One region of the Planococcus sp. TJ-307 genome, then DNA from elsewhere that is predicted to be linked to it. Evidence: riboswitches for the same ligand, from Rfam matches in the RefSeq annotation. Region 1 holds a riboswitch; each other region holds the start of a gene.

Evidence for each region. Region 1 has a riboswitch for thiamine pyrophosphate ahead of thiT (energy-coupled thiamine transporter ThiT). Riboswitches for the same ligand answer to the same signal wherever they lie in the genome.
Region 2: linked by a shared signal. The riboswitch ahead of AC4EHK_RS07800 (YkoF family thiamine/hydroxymethylpyrimidine-binding protein) and the one ahead of thiT (energy-coupled thiamine transporter ThiT) in region 1 are both predicted to bind thiamine pyrophosphate.
Region 3: linked by a shared signal. The riboswitch ahead of tenA (thiaminase II) and the one ahead of thiT (energy-coupled thiamine transporter ThiT) in region 1 are both predicted to bind thiamine pyrophosphate.

Annotation. Positions count from the first base shown of each region.
Region 1 covers NZ_JBZDOJ010000006.1:39,173-44,813, forward strand. The annotation lists gene AC4EHK_RS17325 (M3 family oligoendopeptidase) at 1-906, opposite strand, end outside; gene AC4EHK_RS17330 (TspO-related membrane protein) at 1,101-1,835, shown strand; gene map (type I methionyl aminopeptidase) at 1,937-2,689, opposite strand; gene thiT (energy-coupled thiamine transporter ThiT) at 2,823-3,398, opposite strand; TPP riboswitch at 3,496-3,594, opposite strand; gene AC4EHK_RS17345 (M20 family metallopeptidase) at 3,741-4,814, shown strand; gene AC4EHK_RS17350 (hypothetical protein) at 4,880-5,026, shown strand; gene AC4EHK_RS17355 (SGNH/GDSL hydrolase family protein) at 5,233-5,641, opposite strand, start outside.
Region 2 covers NZ_JBZDOJ010000002.1:305,861-311,501, forward strand. The annotation lists gene AC4EHK_RS07785 (energy-coupling factor transporter transmembrane component T family protein) at 129-863, opposite strand; gene AC4EHK_RS07790 (ABC transporter ATP-binding protein) at 865-2,295, opposite strand; gene AC4EHK_RS07795 (ECF transporter S component) at 2,288-2,836, opposite strand; gene AC4EHK_RS07800 (YkoF family thiamine/hydroxymethylpyrimidine-binding protein) at 2,871-3,461, opposite strand; TPP riboswitch at 3,552-3,657, opposite strand; gene AC4EHK_RS07805 (vWA domain-containing protein) at 3,919-4,629, shown strand; gene AC4EHK_RS07810 (MFS transporter) at 4,681-5,641, opposite strand, start outside.
Region 3 covers NZ_JBZDOJ010000001.1:377,621-383,261, forward strand. The annotation lists gene AC4EHK_RS01815 (VOC family protein) at 114-584, opposite strand; gene rlmN (dual-specificity RNA methyltransferase RlmN) at 741-1,814, shown strand; gene AC4EHK_RS01825 (ABC transporter ATP-binding protein) at 1,952-3,076, shown strand; TPP riboswitch at 3,098-3,201, shown strand; gene tenA (thiaminase II) at 3,287-3,970, shown strand; gene thiM (hydroxyethylthiazole kinase) at 3,972-4,757, shown strand; gene thiD (bifunctional hydroxymethylpyrimidine kinase/phosphomethylpyrimidine kinase) at 4,754-5,599, shown strand; gene thiE (thiamine phosphate synthase) at 5,619-5,641, shown strand, end outside.

The DNA of each region.
Region 1 (5,641 bases):
CACGTCATACCAATCCAGTCCGTCTTTGCCCAGCAGTTTGCCTTTTTGGTTTAGATAGTTGACGAAAGGCTGCTTGTTGTTGCTAATGGCTCCCCACATAGCGTCCAATGTTTCCTGCTTCATGCGGTTGATATGCAACGGCTCCTGGAGAGGATTGTCCCATCCACGCTTTTTATAGGTTTCCAAACGGAATCCGGCGATGGAGTTTAAAGTCTTAGCGAAAAACTCTTCTTTATCTGTCCAAGCCTGTTCCAGTTTTTCGTAAGATTCTTTTCGCACTGCTGCGTCTTTGTGTGAGCTTAAGTTATTTGCCTGCCCAACGGATAACGATTTAGGTTCACCATCCACAGTAACCGTAACTTGGATTTCTCCAACCAGCATATCGTACAACTGGCTCCAGCTATGGTAGCCATCTACGCCTAAAGCGGTAATCAGGCTTTCTTCTTGTTCAGACAGCAGCATCTTCGCTTCTTCGCGCCATTCGTTCAAAATAAAAGTGAACTCCCGCAACGATTCTTCTTTGAGCAGCTCTGTCCATACCCCTTCTTCTGTTTTCGACAAATCTTGTTGAATTTTTTGGAATGAATTTTGAAAGCGCGCTGACAGAGAAGAAGCCTCACTTTCCAAAACGCCTGCTTTTTTATCTTGTGTATTCTGAGCCATCAGACAGCCGATAAATGCACCGGATTGGCTCAGATGCCGCATCACACTGTTCATGTGTTCAAGTAAATCGGCTACTTTTTGAGCATCTTCTTTTTCAGTCGGCACTTCAAATTGGTGGACCAACTGTTCGAATGCAGAAATTTTTGTTACTGCTTCGTCCATATGCAGCCGTAATTCCTGTGATTCACTGCCTCCTGGAAATAGCGTATCCAAGTCCCATACTTCCGGATATTTAACTGTCATGACATTGCCCCCTGGTAAACTAAATTTTCTAAAAATGCTCCTTTAGTATATCATTTTTCTTTCCGGAATCGGAACATTATTCCACTTCTCGAGAAAACACTTCACCTTATCGCCATTTCTAGGAATTTTTTTGGAAAAGGATATTTGTTGATTGAAACGGCTACCGTTATACTGAAATGAAGGAGGGATTCCGCATGATTCGTATTTTGCTTATGACAATCGCTTTTATATCCGTAGTTGTCATGAATACTTTAGCAAACACCTTGCCATTGAATAACCAAACCACAGGCGAAATTTCTAATCGGCTTCTCGTCCTATTTACTCCAGCTGGCTATGTATTTTCGATTTGGTCTATCATTTATCTATTGCTGGCTGTTTGGATCATTGCTTTCTGGGTGCGTTTTAAAAAGGGAGAGATTCCTTCATCCAAGATCGCTTTGTTTTTCATCTTAAGCTGCATCTTTAATATCGGCTGGCTGCTGTTGTGGCATTACGAGTTTTTTGCTTGGTCAATCATTGCAATGCTCGGATACCTGGTAGCGTTGATCGCCCTTTACCTGCAATATGGAAATTCGGAACGAACTTTTACTGAACGGCTTCCAATTTCAGTTAATATGGGTTGGATCAGTGTTGCAACCATTGCCAATATCAGCTTTGTTCTGACTTATTACAATTGGAGCGGATGGGGACTCAGTGATCAGCTCTGGACAGTAATCATGCTGACAGTGGCGACTGCACTCGCTTTGCATATTCGCTTCCACCATTTCGATATTCCGTTTGCCGCGGTCTTCATCTGGGCATTTATCGGAATCGCCGTCAAGCATGGTACAGGTGAAATGCTGGTAACAACAGCCTCTCTTTTCCTGAGCGGTGTTATCTTAACCGGTATTTTGCTCATCAAAAAAAGAACGGCTCCAGCAGTTCAATAAAACTGCGGACTACTCGATACAAACGAGTAGGTCCGCAGTTTTTTTGCAGAAAAAAAGATCCGGTTTATGGACCGGATCTTTTTGTTTCTCTATTTAATTTGTTATTTATCCAGCTTGGTAAGCAAAATGGGTTCGCCTTTTGTGACAAGAACCGTGTGCTCAATCTGCGCCACCAAAGATTGGTCCGGCGTAATAAATGTCCAGCCATCGCCAGATTCTACAATGTGCTCGGCTTTCTGCGAGATAAATGGCTCTACTGCCAGCACCATGCCTTCTTTCAGGATGGTCGTCTCCCATGCATCGTAATAATTTAAAATGTGCTGAGGAGCTTCGTGCAACGATTTGCCGATGCCATGGCCGGTCAGATTCTTGATGACGAACAATCCTTGTTCTTTTGCTTCGCGTTCAACTGCTTTGCCGATTTGGTTAAGCTTTGCACCAGCTTTTACTTTTGTCATCGCACGATCAAAAGCCGAAGCAGCCGCCTCACAAATTTTTTCTTTGTCCGCATGCCCTTCCCCAACAACAAACGAAATGCCAGTGTCAGAGAAATAACCTTCGTATGAGCCGGAAACATCGATATTCACAATATCCCCATCCTGGATTACGCGGTCGCCCGGAATGCCATGAGCTACTTCTTCGTTAACGCTGATGCACGTAAATCCTGGGAAATCATATTCCGATTTCGGACCGGAAACACCGCCAAGCTCCTCAAAAAGTTTACCGCCTAATTCATCAATTTCCTTGGTAGTGACGCCGGCTTTGGTTGCAGCCTTCATCGTTTCCCGAATTTCAGCTACCATTTGGCCAGCTTTTTTTAACATTTCAATATCTTTTTCATTAGTTGCTATCATCAATGACCCTTCTTTCAAGCTTTTCTATTCAAGAATTATACCACAAAATTAAATCACAGGCTCCTGGTTCGGTCCATTTTATCCCTTGCGTTGGCATAGAAAAGAAGGCTGTCCAAGGACAGCCTTCCCATTTTTAGGCTTCTGCATCCACCAGCTTTGGGGCTGCCGCAAAAAGCGCAGCACAGACAAAAGCCGCCAGCAAAAATACCGGTATCATATAAGTTGCATTGTAGATGACCGAGTAGATGACCACATTGCCTTCAGCAAACATGCCGAAGAACAAGATCCCCGTCACCACGTGAACGAGATAACGAAGCGCCGAAGCAATCAATACACCCAATACAATTACCGTAAGCATCTTACCGGTTTGTTTGGTTTGTGCATGCTGCAAGTATTTTGTGCGCATGACGCCTGCCAGACCTACCACTCCATATGCCAAAAGATAGTCCAACAACACTTGCATGACGACGAATCCAAATGACAATGGTGTGACCGAGATAAAACCGGAAACAATTTGCAGCAGACCCACAAGGAATCCCGTCAGCACACCGGCACCGACTCCTCTTCTAAAAGCGATCAATACGATTGGAATCATCACCAGACTGACAGATCCGCCTTGTGGCATCCGGAACGAAATAAAATCCAGAACAAACCCAAGAGCTGCGAAAATGGCGATTTCCATCATTAACAAAACTTTTTTATTTCTCATGACTTCCTCCTTAATGTGTGATGCACATCACCAGAAGGGCCGTGAATAAAACCATATTAAAAACGACGCCAGGACAGAGCCTGGCGCCGTTGTAAGGGCCGGTTTCCATCCACATCCCTGCGCAAGTGTTAACTTACAGGTTCAAAGGGTAAGAACAATTTGTTCACTCTCAGCAAAAGCTCCCCTTGTGGTGTATACAACTATTTGACTTTCACCTGTATTGTACACAAGCCTCCTCTTTAATGCAAGGCTGTTTTAAGATAGTCTGATAGGGTAAAGAAATGAATAGAAAAGCTAATTGAAAGGTGGTGGAGGCAGCCGAGATTTCGGGCTTGCCAAAAAATGATTGAACTATTAAAAGACTTAATCAAAATTCAAAGTGATACAAAAGAAGGAGCAAACGAGGCTCTTCTTTTTTGTGCAGATTGGCTGAAGGAAAAAGGCGAAACGGTCACTGTCCATGACAACGAAGGCTATTTGATGTTGACCGCAACTAAAGGCCAAGGCGAAGAAACTTTAATTTGGAACGGCCACGTAGACGTTGTCCCAGGCCATAAAGAACAATTTTCTCCAGTCGAAGAACAAGACCGTCTTTACGGACGGGGGTCTGCAGATATGAAAGCCGGGGTTGCCGCAATGATGCAGGCGTTTATTGAACTCGACAGCAGCAGCCTTAACCGTATCGTTCAACTGCATATCGTAACCGATGAAGAAATTGGCGGCCGCAACACGTCCAAGTGGCTGGTTGAACAAGGATACCATGGCAACTTTGTTATTTGCGGAGAACCGACTGGACTGAAAGTTGGCCTGCAGTCCAAAGGTATTTTGCGGATGGATATGACGTTCAAAGGCAAACCTGCCCACGGCAGCCGTCCATGGGAAGGCATCAATGCCATTGAATCGGCGATGAAGTTCCATATGGCGATCACGGATCTGCCATTCCGAAAAGAATCAACCGAATATTACGAGCACCCTTCCGTCAACCTGCCAATCATTAAAGCAGGCGACCGCTATAACGTTGTTCCTGAAATTTGCGAAATGTCATACGATATCCGCTTTATGCCAGGACAGGACAAAGATGAAATAATCCGTCAACTGGTAGAACTGGCTGATACATTAGATGTCGATATGGAATATAAAGCTTTAGGCTCTACACCTGCACTTACTACGACAAAAGAAAATTTATATATTCAAAGTTTGCAAAAAGCGATTTTGGACACAACTCAACAAGAACCCGTTTTATTCGGCCAGCACGGCGCAGCAGACACCCGCTACTATGCGGCAGTAACCGGCGGCGAAGGTGCTATTGAATTTGGCCCGAGCGGCGATGATTGGCATGGCAACGCTGAATATGTGTTGATTTCAAGTGTCCATTCTTATAAAGATATCTTGTTGGCACATGCGCAATCTGCATAAAAGGTTTGCAATCCGAAGAATTCGGGAAAATGATAAGTATTAACCCCATGAATGGAGAGATTTAAATGGCAATTGGCAGACTATTGAAATCAGCGATAAAATACGGACCGATCGCGTACCCGATCATTCGTAAAGTTTTAAATAAAAGAAAACAAGGCAAAGCTGGACAATCAGCTCCTCAACAGCCTGATACGCGTGGCAGAAAACGCTAAAATAAAAAAAGTTCCGGCATACACATGCCGGAACTTTTTTTTGGATTAAGAAATCAGCTTAAAATTCACGGGCGCTTCCGCTTTTCTTTGTCCAGACTCCAGCGCCCAGCTCTTTGGGGCATAAGCCAATCCAGCTGTGGGGCAAAGAGCGCCACACTGCCGGTCTGTCTTATGCCCAGCAGAGCTGCACGGGCGCTTCCGCTTTTCTAGATATAAGGCATTGCTTCGCGCAGTGCAAAATAACCGGTTGGGCTATCGTCAGAAGGCCGCTGTGCTGTTTCGTCAGCTTCGTTATCCTCAGCATTTTCTGGCTCTTCCTGATCCTGTGCTTCCATAATTTGCTCGAAAGACAATGGGTTCGGCGGCGGCATTTCAAAATCTTCCACCGTCCAAGCTTCCTGGTATTCACTGAAAAACGCATTCGCCATGGCCTGATAACCCGCTGCATTCGGATGAACATCCGCTGGATTCGGAACTTTATCCACTGCATTTGAACCAAATGATTGGTCTACTGATACAAAAACAGCCCCTGCCTTTTCAGCCGATCGCTGAAGAATTTCATTGAGCCGGTCAAGCTGTTTGGCAGTTCCGTTCTTTTGGCTGTCACGAACGTGC
Region 2 (5,641 bases), on a different contig from region 1:
ATCTTGTATTTTACTTACTATGTAAATTACTACATAAGGAATATTTTCAAAGTTCAATACAAGTAATAAACAAAAAAAGAGAAAAACCCTCAAATTAGGATTTTTCCCTTAAGTTTACCGCCAAACCCTTAATTCAACCAAGTTCCTATAAGGCAACTGGAGGAGAGAATGAGTAGAAAAACACCGGTCATGAGAAAATCAATGCGACCGATTTGAACCTGGTGGTAGAAAGCGATTCTTGGTTCGCCTGTAAAGCCGCGCGCTTCCATAGCAAATGCAGACCGCTCGGCTTTGCGTACAGCTCCCGCAAGCATCGGTAATAAGATATGGCGCATGGCTATTAATCGCTGCCAGCTGTATTTTTCAATTTTAGCTCCGCGAAGTCTCTGAGCCTGCTGGATTTGAAAAAATTCCTCTTTCATAATGGGCAGGAACTGATAGCCGACCATAACCCCGTATGCAAGCTTAGGTGACAGTTTGAGCTGTTGCATCAGGCTTAAAATAAACTTAACGGGATCAGTGGTGAAGGCAAAGAGGAGAGACAAGGTAGAAAATGCCATAACGCGAAATGCTAACGACAAAGCCTGTGACCATCGCTCTTCGGTTATATCAATTCCGGCAAATGACCAAATGACGATCCCATCGTTTGACTCACCAAAGACGAGCGTTGTCCATAGGTAACCGATTGCTCCTATGGTAAATGGCAGCATGAACAATAGCCAAAGCTTCCATTTTGTACGGCTCATCGTTAGTTGGAGCAAAATGAGGCATATCCAAAACAAAAATGGAGTCCATGGATTGAAGAAAAACGCGATAACCAGCATGGATAAAGTGACTACAATAAATTTGATGGATGGATTCATGTTATGCAAAAGATCTCGCAGCAGGTCCCACTCCTTTCGGAGGCAACAAATGGTGCATCAGCAACAGCCCGTCGTTGCACCAAACTTCATTTGCCGGAAATTTCCCAGTCATTTGGCCGTCTTTAACCAGCAGCACCGAGTCAGCTAAACTTGCTGCAAATTCCATATCATGCGTGATGATCAAAAAACTTGTCCCCTCTTTCGAACCTTGATCAATTAACTCAAAAAGCTCAAGCAAAGCAGCCGTATCCTGGCCGGAAGTCGGTTCGTCCATCAGCAGCATTGGCCGTTTGTCGGCAAGCATAGCGGCAATTGCCACACGCCGTTTTTGCCCGTGGCTGACAGCGAATGGATTCGCGTCTTTAATTTCTTCAAGGCCGAGGCGCAACATTAAGAGGTCTAAGTCAGTCTGACTAGTGGCCCCTGAAAAAGCGACTTCTTGCTGAATGCTTGGCGTCATGAACAAGTATTCTGGGGATTGTGGCACATAACCAATTCCATCTGATTCGACCGTTCCTGCCGATTTTTTGTAGATTCCGCACAAGGCTTTTATAAGCGTTGATTTGCCGCTGCCGTTTGGGCCAGCAACCACAACCAATTCACCTCTGCTGACAGAAAACGTGAGCGGTTCGAGCAATTGCCTGTCTTTCATGGTGACTGACAGCCCGTCGGCGCGCAAAGCAATCGCTGGTTGTTTAACAGAATGACGTATTGGAAATGACACTGGCTGGCTGGAGCTGAACTTTTGATCGCTCACTATGCGGCCATCACAGCTTAATTGAATTTCACGCTCAAAAAAAGAACCCCAACTGTCCAAACGGTGTTCGACTGCGATAATGGTCAGGTTGGATGCTTGCTGCAATTTCGCCAGCCACTGGACAAATTGCTTTGCGGTATACGGATCCAGATGAGACAAAGGCTCATCCAGCAATAAGACTTCCGGTTCCATGATCAGTGCACATGCAGTCGCTACACGCTGTTTCATTCCACCGGACAAGGATTGAATAACGGCATTCCGCATATGTGCCAGTCCCGTAGTTTCCAAAACTGCTGTGATGCGCGGCTCCATTTGGGCAAATGACGTCTGCAAGTTTTCAAGGGTAAAGGCAAGTTCGTCCTCAACCGTTGGCATACAAAATTGTGAGTCAGGATCCTGAAAAACAGTGGCAACGCGATGATTGATTTCACCAGCAGTGTAACTGGCAGCCGATTTTCCGAACAACTCCATTTTGCCATCGACTAAGCCATCGCAATTGTCCGGATACAATCGATTCAGCAAATAAAGCAATGTACTTTTGCCGCAGCCGCTTGGACCGGTTAGAACGAGCCGTTCACCAGGGGAAACTGAAAATGAGAGGGCACTCAAAGTCTTTCTCTCGTTTTCAGGAAAGCGAAAAGACAGCTTTTCCAAAGTGAAAACTTTTTCAGGCATTCACATCACCTTTTTTCGCACGTGCAATGGCGTACCCGCGAAGCGAACCAGTCGCAAGCAGTGCATCACCAATATACTTTCCGCCAATGCCTGCGATAATTGCACCGCTTAAAACACGAATCGTGAACATTAATGCAACAAACGATGGATCGAGCGCTGCGTAGCCTGAGACAAAATAGCCGTAAATAAAGCTGAAAACAGCTGAGCCAATGCCGGCAAGCATCAGTATGAGAATATTGAAATGCTTGTAGCCGGTTAATGTGAATACTGCTTCAGCACCAAGCCCTTGGATAACTCCTGACAAGATCAAACGGGGACCGACCGCATTGCCAATCAATACTTCAATTGTCGCCGCCATGGTTTCGGACAGGAAGGCAGCTCCGGGCTTACGAATGATGTACATGCAGATGATCGATACAATAAACCAAATGCCAAAAATCCATTCATAGGCGAGCGGACCAATCAATGCTGCCCAAATATTTGCAACGTGCAAAAACAGCAAGTACACGATGCCAAAAACCACTGCAAATAGCGACATCAACACGACTTCTTTTAATTTCTACGATTTCAACAAATCAAGCACCTCCATGAGAGGGGCTGTTGATGCTCATCGATACGGTCATGACCAAATGGCGATGTTCTTCGGAGCAGGCATGTGTAAAAGATTCTTCGTAAAAGGCGAACACATCATGAATGTCTCCGTGAATGCCACTGGCATAATGCATGGAGTCATTGAAAACACCCTTTTGCTTGGCACGCTCAACTTCCCGATAAATAACGGTCATGTAATCCGGGTTGTTCATTGGGTATAAAGCAAACTGGGAAGACACGTATTGCTGAGTACTATCAGTGTTTAACAGCACATCGTCTTTTTCGAGATAGACGTCGCCTGATGAATCGCCTGGACAGCCGATTGAGAACGTACCAGACAGCGCCACATGTGCTCCAGTTTTCGCAGTATGCAGCGCCAGTGCCTTGGCAACATTGAAGACGTGGTTCTGCTTTCCGCGGATGACTGTCGACACATCATCGGTATGCATCCAGACATTTGAAGTGTCGGTCTCGTTTAACGCTCCTTTAATTACTTGAATAAAATCGCCGGTCATCGGATGCAGCGAAAAACGAAATCCGACAATTGGGCTAGTTCCGCATTGCAATGGTTCCATAACAATATTCCTCCTAAAAATTTGCACAAAAAAGACCGCATCCGTGAAGATGCAGCCATAATCTACAAATAATTACAAAAGGAATTATTTCAGAAATGCGCCGCACTTCCTCACGCAGGTATTATCCTGATCGAGTTATGAGGGATCGAAGCTTGCGCTTGCATCTCAGCCATAATGGGCACCCCTAGTGCAGAAAACGGTATGCGGTTTTTGTGTTCGGGTTGTTCCCGATGGGTTTAGTGTAGAGGAAGAGGTTGAAGATGTAAAGAAGAGATTGGAAAAAAGTAAAGGTGGCAGTTTGAAAGGATGTTTGAAATCACTCCGGACGCTCTGGGTATGGCTTCTGCATAAGGAGGGAAGAACTAGTGTTTACAAATTTAAATATTTCCAATATTTCCTTTTTAAGTTTGGGGATCTTCGCTATACTAAAAACAAGATGATAAGAGGAGGCTATTCAATGAGTACGATTTCCCTTAAGAAAGAAACGGCAAGTATTGTATTGGAAAAAAAGAAGTTAACAGGGGTTGTGGCAAAGGTTGGCATTGTGCTAGATATTACAGGGTCGATGCGGAAGCTTTATCGTGATGGTGTGGTGCAAGAAGTGGTTGAACGTGTGCTTGCGGTAGCGAGCCAGTTTGATGATGACGGTGCACTTGATGTTTGGGTTTATGACCATGAGTTTTCCCGTTTGCCGGCGGCTACCGAAGCCACTTTTATGGGCTATGTGGAAAAGAATATTTTGTCCAACGACAGTGTCCACAAATTCGGTCGGAACGATGAACCGAAAGTGATGGAAGACGTTATTCAGAAGTATATTAAAGAAGAACCGAGTGAAGACCCAGTCTTTTTGGTTTTTATCAATGATGGCGGATGCAAGTCAGGCATCAAGAAATTCATCGTAGAATCCTCTGATAAGCCGATTTTCTGGCAGTTTATCGGTATAGGCGATTCCAACTTTGATGTGCTCAAAAAGCTTGATAAGATGAGCGGGCGCGTCGTCGACAACGCTAACTTTTTCCATGTTCCCGATATTAACGCAGTGACCGATGAAAAACTGTACAATCAAATGCTGAATGAGTTTCCCCAATGGCTGAAAGAGGCGAAAGAAAAAGGGATCTTCCAAAAAAAACGAAAATCGCCATTGGATTTTCTATTTAAAAACAGATAAAAGCTCTGATAGAATCAATCGATTCTATCAGAGCTTTATTTAGTAATGTAATTATTGTTCATAGCCGGTATTGAATGTCTGACTGTTTGTCTGTCCAGTAACGGGCTTTTTTGTCGGACGAGTCAAAGAAAATACAGCACAGCCAAGAGCAATCAGTACAATCGCAGCACCTACCCATGCCGTACTAGATACCGAGCCGGTTTGTGTCAAGGTGATGCCGCCGATGGCCGAACCAAGTGCGATGCCAACCTGTAGAGCGGAATTGTTAAAGCTTTGCTGGATGTCCGATGTGTCTGGGTCAGTTTCAATCAAGTAGCTTTGTTGAGGAGGAGCGAGGCTCCAGCTCAGTGCTGCCCAAATGACCATTACCGGCAGGAAGGCAACGAGAGAGAATGTCGTGAGCGGAAGCAGAAACAAAGCAACAGCAAACGTTGAAATGACAATGATGATGCTTTTTTTCGAGCCGATTGAATCGGACATGATTCCGCCGATGGCACCTCCACTAACTGCCGCAATCCCAAATACCAAGTAACAAACACTGATCCAGAATGAACTTAGCTGCAGGTTGCTTTCCAAAAACGGGGTGAAATAAGCATAGACCGTGTAATGGCCGGCAAGCATGAACATGGTGGCGAGGTGGGCTGTACCGATTTTTGCACTAGCTACCGCTTTCAGCTGCTGTTTTAACGGTACCGCTGTACCTCCAGCTATCGGCTGGATAAAGCGTGCTATCAGCGCCATGGAAACGAGGGACAAAGCAGCAATTCCAAGGAAAATGACGCGCCATCCGAAGGCATCGGAAATGAGAATGCCGAGCGGCACCCCGAGAACGAGTGAGGAACTGATCCCCATGAAAATAAGGCCGATCGCTTTCGCACGGTAAGGCGGTTCAACCATTTTGGCCGCAATGGTCAGAGACAAAACGACAATAAGTGCGGTGCTCGCTGCGGTAATGACGCGCGCTATCATCATCCAGGTAAAGTCCGGACTGAAGAACGTCATAATATTCCCA
Region 3 (5,641 bases), on a different contig from region 1:
GGTGGTCTTATGACCCAAAGAGCTGGGCGCTGGAGTCTGGACAATCAAGAAAAGTGAAAATACTATATAAGTCAAAAACCAGGCTGCCTTTTTCAGGCTGCCTGGTTTTTCAATTACCGATTTCCATAAACCTCAGAGGTGCTGCGTGTGTACAGTTCAATGATATGGCCGAAAGGATCCTCGGTATAAACTAGATAATGAGGCTTTCCTTTATTAATGTTCCATATCTTGCTTCGCTGTTTGCCGCCATGCTGAACCGCCTTTTCGATTGTATCGATCAAGTCATCGACAATCAGGCAGATATGCATGAATCCAGCATGTGGTGCATAGTGTTCAGCGTGATATGTAGGATCCTGAAATTCAAAAAGTTCAATGCCGACACCACTCGAAGACATCAAATGAACATTGCGCATTTTTTTCAGTGCATCGCCTTGAAGATTTAAAGTCATCGCTTCTGGATTATCATCCGCCGCATCAAAATTGAATGGACCTGCTAAGACGTAGAAGCCGAGGACTTTTTTATACCATTCAATGGCTTTGTCCAAGTCCGGGACGGCGAGCCCCACATGGGTGATAGCGCTCATAACAACCACTCCTTTCTACTTCTCTCTACCCGCAAGAATAATAAATTAAGCAAAAAGTAAAGTTAGACTTTTCTGTCTAAACAAAAATAGTTGTTGTCAAGCGTTATTTTTAGTATTATAATAAGCAATTGTGAAATTTGAAATGAGGGTACTAAAATGAAAAATTCCATCTATGGGTTAACGATAGATCAGTTAAAAGAATGGTTTTTAGAGAACGGCCAGAAAAAGTACCGTGCCGAGCAGGTATGGGACTGGTTGTATATTAAACGTGTCACGGAATTTGCAGAAATGAACAATCTTTCGAAGGATTGCATCCAGTTGCTCGAAGACAACTTTGCCATCCGGACATTGAAAGAAACCGTCAAACAGGAATCAGCGGACGGAACAATCAAGTTCCTTTTCCAAATGCAGGATGGCAACTTGATTGAAACAGTATTGATGCGTTTCAAATACGGGAATTCAGTTTGTGTCACGACACAAGTCGGCTGTAACATCGGCTGCAGTTTTTGCGCCAGCGGACTTTTGAAAAAGAGCCGTGATTTAAACGCGGGCGAAATTGTTGAGCAAATCATGCAAGTACAAGCACATTTTGATACTCAGCAAAAAGAAGAGCGCGTCAGCCATATCGTGGTAATGGGTATTGGCGAACCGTTTGATAACTACACGAACTTGATGGGCTTCCTGAACATCGTCAACTCGCAAAAAGGCTTAGCTATTGGAGCTCGCCACATCACGGTTTCGACAAGCGGCATCGTACCGAAAATTTATGACTATGCGGACGAAGGGTTGCAAGTGAATTTAGCTATTTCGATTCATGCCCCAACCAACGAATTGCGTACACGCATCATGAAAATCAACAAAGCGTATCCAATCGAGAAACTGATGGCTTCCATTGATTACTATTTGGAAAAATCCAACCGCCGCATCACATTTGAATACATTTTATTGCGCGATGTCAACGACCACGTTGAAGAAGCCAATCAATTGGCGAAATTGCTGGAAGACAAGCGTCATCTATCATATGTCAACTTGATCCCGTACAACTCGGTTGATGAGCACGATCAGTATCAGCAAAGCACTCCAGAAGCCATTACGGCTTTCTACGACGCTTTGAAGAAAAAAGGCATCAACTGTGGAGTACGCCACGAGCAAGGCGCCGACATCGATGCAGCTTGCGGACAATTGCGAAGCAAGCAAATCAAAAAAGAGAAAAAAGTAGCAACCGTTTAATAGAACCGAGAAGAGCGTTCCTGGAATTTCAGGAACGCTCTTTTTGTTTTTCATCCTTTAGGTCTTTTTCGGCCGTTTGTAATTTACAGATAATTGTCTATAATTAAAACAACAAAGAGATAAAAGGAGAATGCGGAATGGCAGAGATCAGGATTGAAAAACTGGGAAAACGATATGATAAAGGTACTCTTGCCGTATCGGATTTTAATCTTCATATTCAAGATGAGGAATTCATTGTTTTTGTCGGTCCTTCAGGATGCGGAAAATCTACCACGCTTCGGATGATTGCAGGATTAGAGGAAATATCAGAAGGTGAATTATATATAGATGACAAACTGATGAACGAGGTCGAGCCGAAAGACCGGGATATCGCGATGGTTTTTCAGAACTATGCCTTGTATCCTCATATGACCGTGTCTGAAAATATCGCTTTTGGCTTGAAACTGCGCAAGGTAAAAAAATCTGAGATTAAACGGCTTGTCGATGATGCAGCAGCCATTCTCGGGTTAGAAGATTACTTGGACAGAAAACCGAAAGCCTTGTCAGGCGGACAGAGACAGCGCGTAGCTCTCGGCCGCGCCATCGTTCGCGATGCGAAAGTCTTCTTGATGGATGAGCCGCTGTCTAATTTAGATGCCAAGTTACGCGTGCAGATGCGGGCTGAAATTGTTAAACTGCATAGGCGGCTGAAAACAACCACTATTTATGTAACGCATGACCAAACAGAAGCCATGACGATGGCTACCCGTATCGTCATCATGAAAGACGGGTTGATTCAGCAGGTCGGTTCGCCAAAAGAAGTCTATGATTTTCCGGAAACCCGCTTTGTGGGTGGTTTTATCGGCTCTCCTGCCATGAACTTCTTTGAGGGAAAAATCGATCAAGGTACTTATATAATGGGCGACAAAGTACTGGATATCCCGGCACCGATAATGGCCACGCTGAAGAGTGAAGGCTACGAAGGCAAGTCGGTGACGTTGGGAATCCGTCCAGAGCATATTCACGTCAACAATGAAGATTTGTCAGGTATTCCGGCAAGTGAGTTTGAAGCGGTTATTACGGTTGCTGAATTGACAGGGGCTGAAACCATTCTGCACGCGGTATACGCGGAGCAGGAATTTATTGCACGTGTTGAAGCTGCGACCACCATTGAGCCCGGAGATACCGCTACGCTTGCATTTGATATGGCCCATGCCCATTTCTTTGATGAAGAAACGGGAAATCGCATAAAAGCTATAGAATTATCAGAAACTATGATATAGTAATTTCGAAAACTTAAATAAAAACACCACTAGGGGAGCCGGATATCGGCTGAGACGAGCATAAACTCGGACCCTTTGAACCTGATCTGGATCATACCAGCGGAGGGAAGTGGCGACCGTCTGCTATTTCCTTTATCGACTGCATACGCCGCTTCCCTTTACTGGGAAGCGGCGTTTTTATTTTGTCCAAAAAGAAAGGGAGATGGGAATATGACATTTTGTAAAGAAGCGAGAAAAGAATGCAACAGTCTGTGGCAGGCAAGCTTTGATCATCCATTCGTCAAAGGAATTGAAGATGGGACATTGCCGATCGATGTTTTTCGTTTTTATGTAATGCAGGACGCTTATTATTTATCGCATTTTGCCAAAGTGCAGGCCCTGGGAGCATCCAAAGCAACAGATTTAGAAACCACCCAGCGTTTTGCCGTTCATTCTGCGCATACGTGCAGTGCCGAAATGGCGCTCCACGAATCATTCATGGAGCTGCTTGAAGTCACAGAAGCAGACTGGACTGCCTTTGAGCCTTCGCCGTCTGCTTATGCTTACGTATCGCATATGTACCGTGCGTCGGCTGGTGACTTGGCCGATGTGCTGGCCGCTATTTTGCCCTGCTATTGGCTTTACTACGAGATTGGGGAACGCCTGAAGAACGCCAAGCCAGATCATCCGATTTATGACCGGTGGATTGAAACATATGGCTCCGAGGAATTTGGGGCGCTTGTCAATGAACAGATTGCCCGCATGGATCAATTGGCGGAAGGACTGCCGGAAGAACGCCGAAAAGAGTTGAAAAGCCATTTCCACAAGAGCAGTTATTACGAGTGGAACTTTTGGGACCAGGCATGGCGAAAAGAATGCTGGTCTATAGATGCTAGTGAAAAGGCAGGTGTATAAAATGATTCATCAGATCAAAAGAAAAACCCCGATTATCCACTGTATCACCAATCATGTGGTATCCAATTTTCAAGCGAACGGCTTACTGGCCATTGGTGCTTCGCCGATCATGGGAGAGGCACCGGAAGAAGCCGCAGAGCTCGCTGCTTTGTCGCAAGCCTTGTCATTGAACATCGGAACGCTGCATGCAGAGTCGCTGAAAAGCATGTTGATTGCTGGGGCGACTGCTAATCGGCTTGGAATTCCAGTAGTGCTGGATCCAGTGGGGGCAGGAGCGAGCCTCTTTCGGAAAGAGACTGTCCGCAAAATTTTGGATGCAGTTGACGTCAGCGTCCTTCGCTGCAATGCAGGAGAGCTTGCAGCTATAGCAGGTGAACAGTGGCAGTCCAAAGGAGTAGATGCCGGAGAGGGGCTTCTAGACGTCAGAGAACTGGCCATCTCGACTGCAAAAAAACTGGGCTTGCTGGTCGCAGTTACAGGAAAGACGGATGTTGTTACTGATGGAAAATCAACAGAAGAAATCCCTTTCGGCGACCCGATCATGGCTTCCATCACAGGAACGGGTTGCTTATTGAGCAGTGTGGTTGCTGCAGGAATGGCCGTTGAATCTGAAGATCCTTTGAAAACAGTTAGCCGCATGCTGCAGTTTTATGCAATTGCCGGTGAACGGGCTGCTAAACTTGCGGCACTTCCAGGTGATTTTCAGCTGGCTTTTATCAATCAGCTGGCCACCTTGACCGACGATAAAGTAAAAGAACAAATCTATTTGCAGGAGGGAAGGCTATGACTAAGATTCCGCAAACTTTGACGATTGCTGGATCTGATTCAGGTGGGGGTGCGGGGATCCAGGCTGATCTGAAAACCTTTCAAGAGCTGGGTGTTTATGGAACTTCTGTCATCACGGCAGTGACCGCACAAAATACAACAGGTGTCGCTGCTATTTATCCGATGTCCAAGGAAGCGGTGCGCGAACAGCTAAAAGCAGTGGGCAGCGATTTTGAAATTGCGGCGTTAAAAACAGGCATGTTGTTTGATCCTGGAATTATAAAAGAAACGGCTGCTGCCATCCGGCAGTTTAGTTGGCATAAGCTAGTTGTAGATCCGGTCATGATTGCCAAGGGAGGTGCCAGTTTATTGCAGCAGGAGGCGGTGGAAGCACTTAAAGTTCATCTATTGCCGTTGGCGTTTCTGGTTACCCCAAACATTCCAGAGGCGCAGGCACTGACAGGGATCTCCATTACAGACCCTGCCAGCAGGCACCTGGCAGCACAGCAGATTTTGTCCATGGGTGCAGAGGCAGTTGTTATTAAAGGTGGACACGGTAGGGATCCAAAGTACGCAGAAGATTATTTCCTGCATGCCAATGGGGAATCGGTGCTGTATCGTTCTACCCGCATTGCAACGGTGCAGACGCATGGTACTGGCTGTACATTTGCCGCAGCTTTGACCGCGGAACTCGCTAAAGGCCAAGAACTGCCGGAAGCAATTTTCATTGCAAAACAATTTATCCAAGCAGCGCTTAGGGTGCCGCTAAATATTGGAGCTGGCCACGGACCAACTAATCACGCTGCATATAAAGCAGCGATAGCAAGCCACGAAGGAGTGGAAAGCATTGAAGTTTTCCGATAAAGCAGCAATTTATTTTATAATGGGATCAAAGAATTCGGGAAT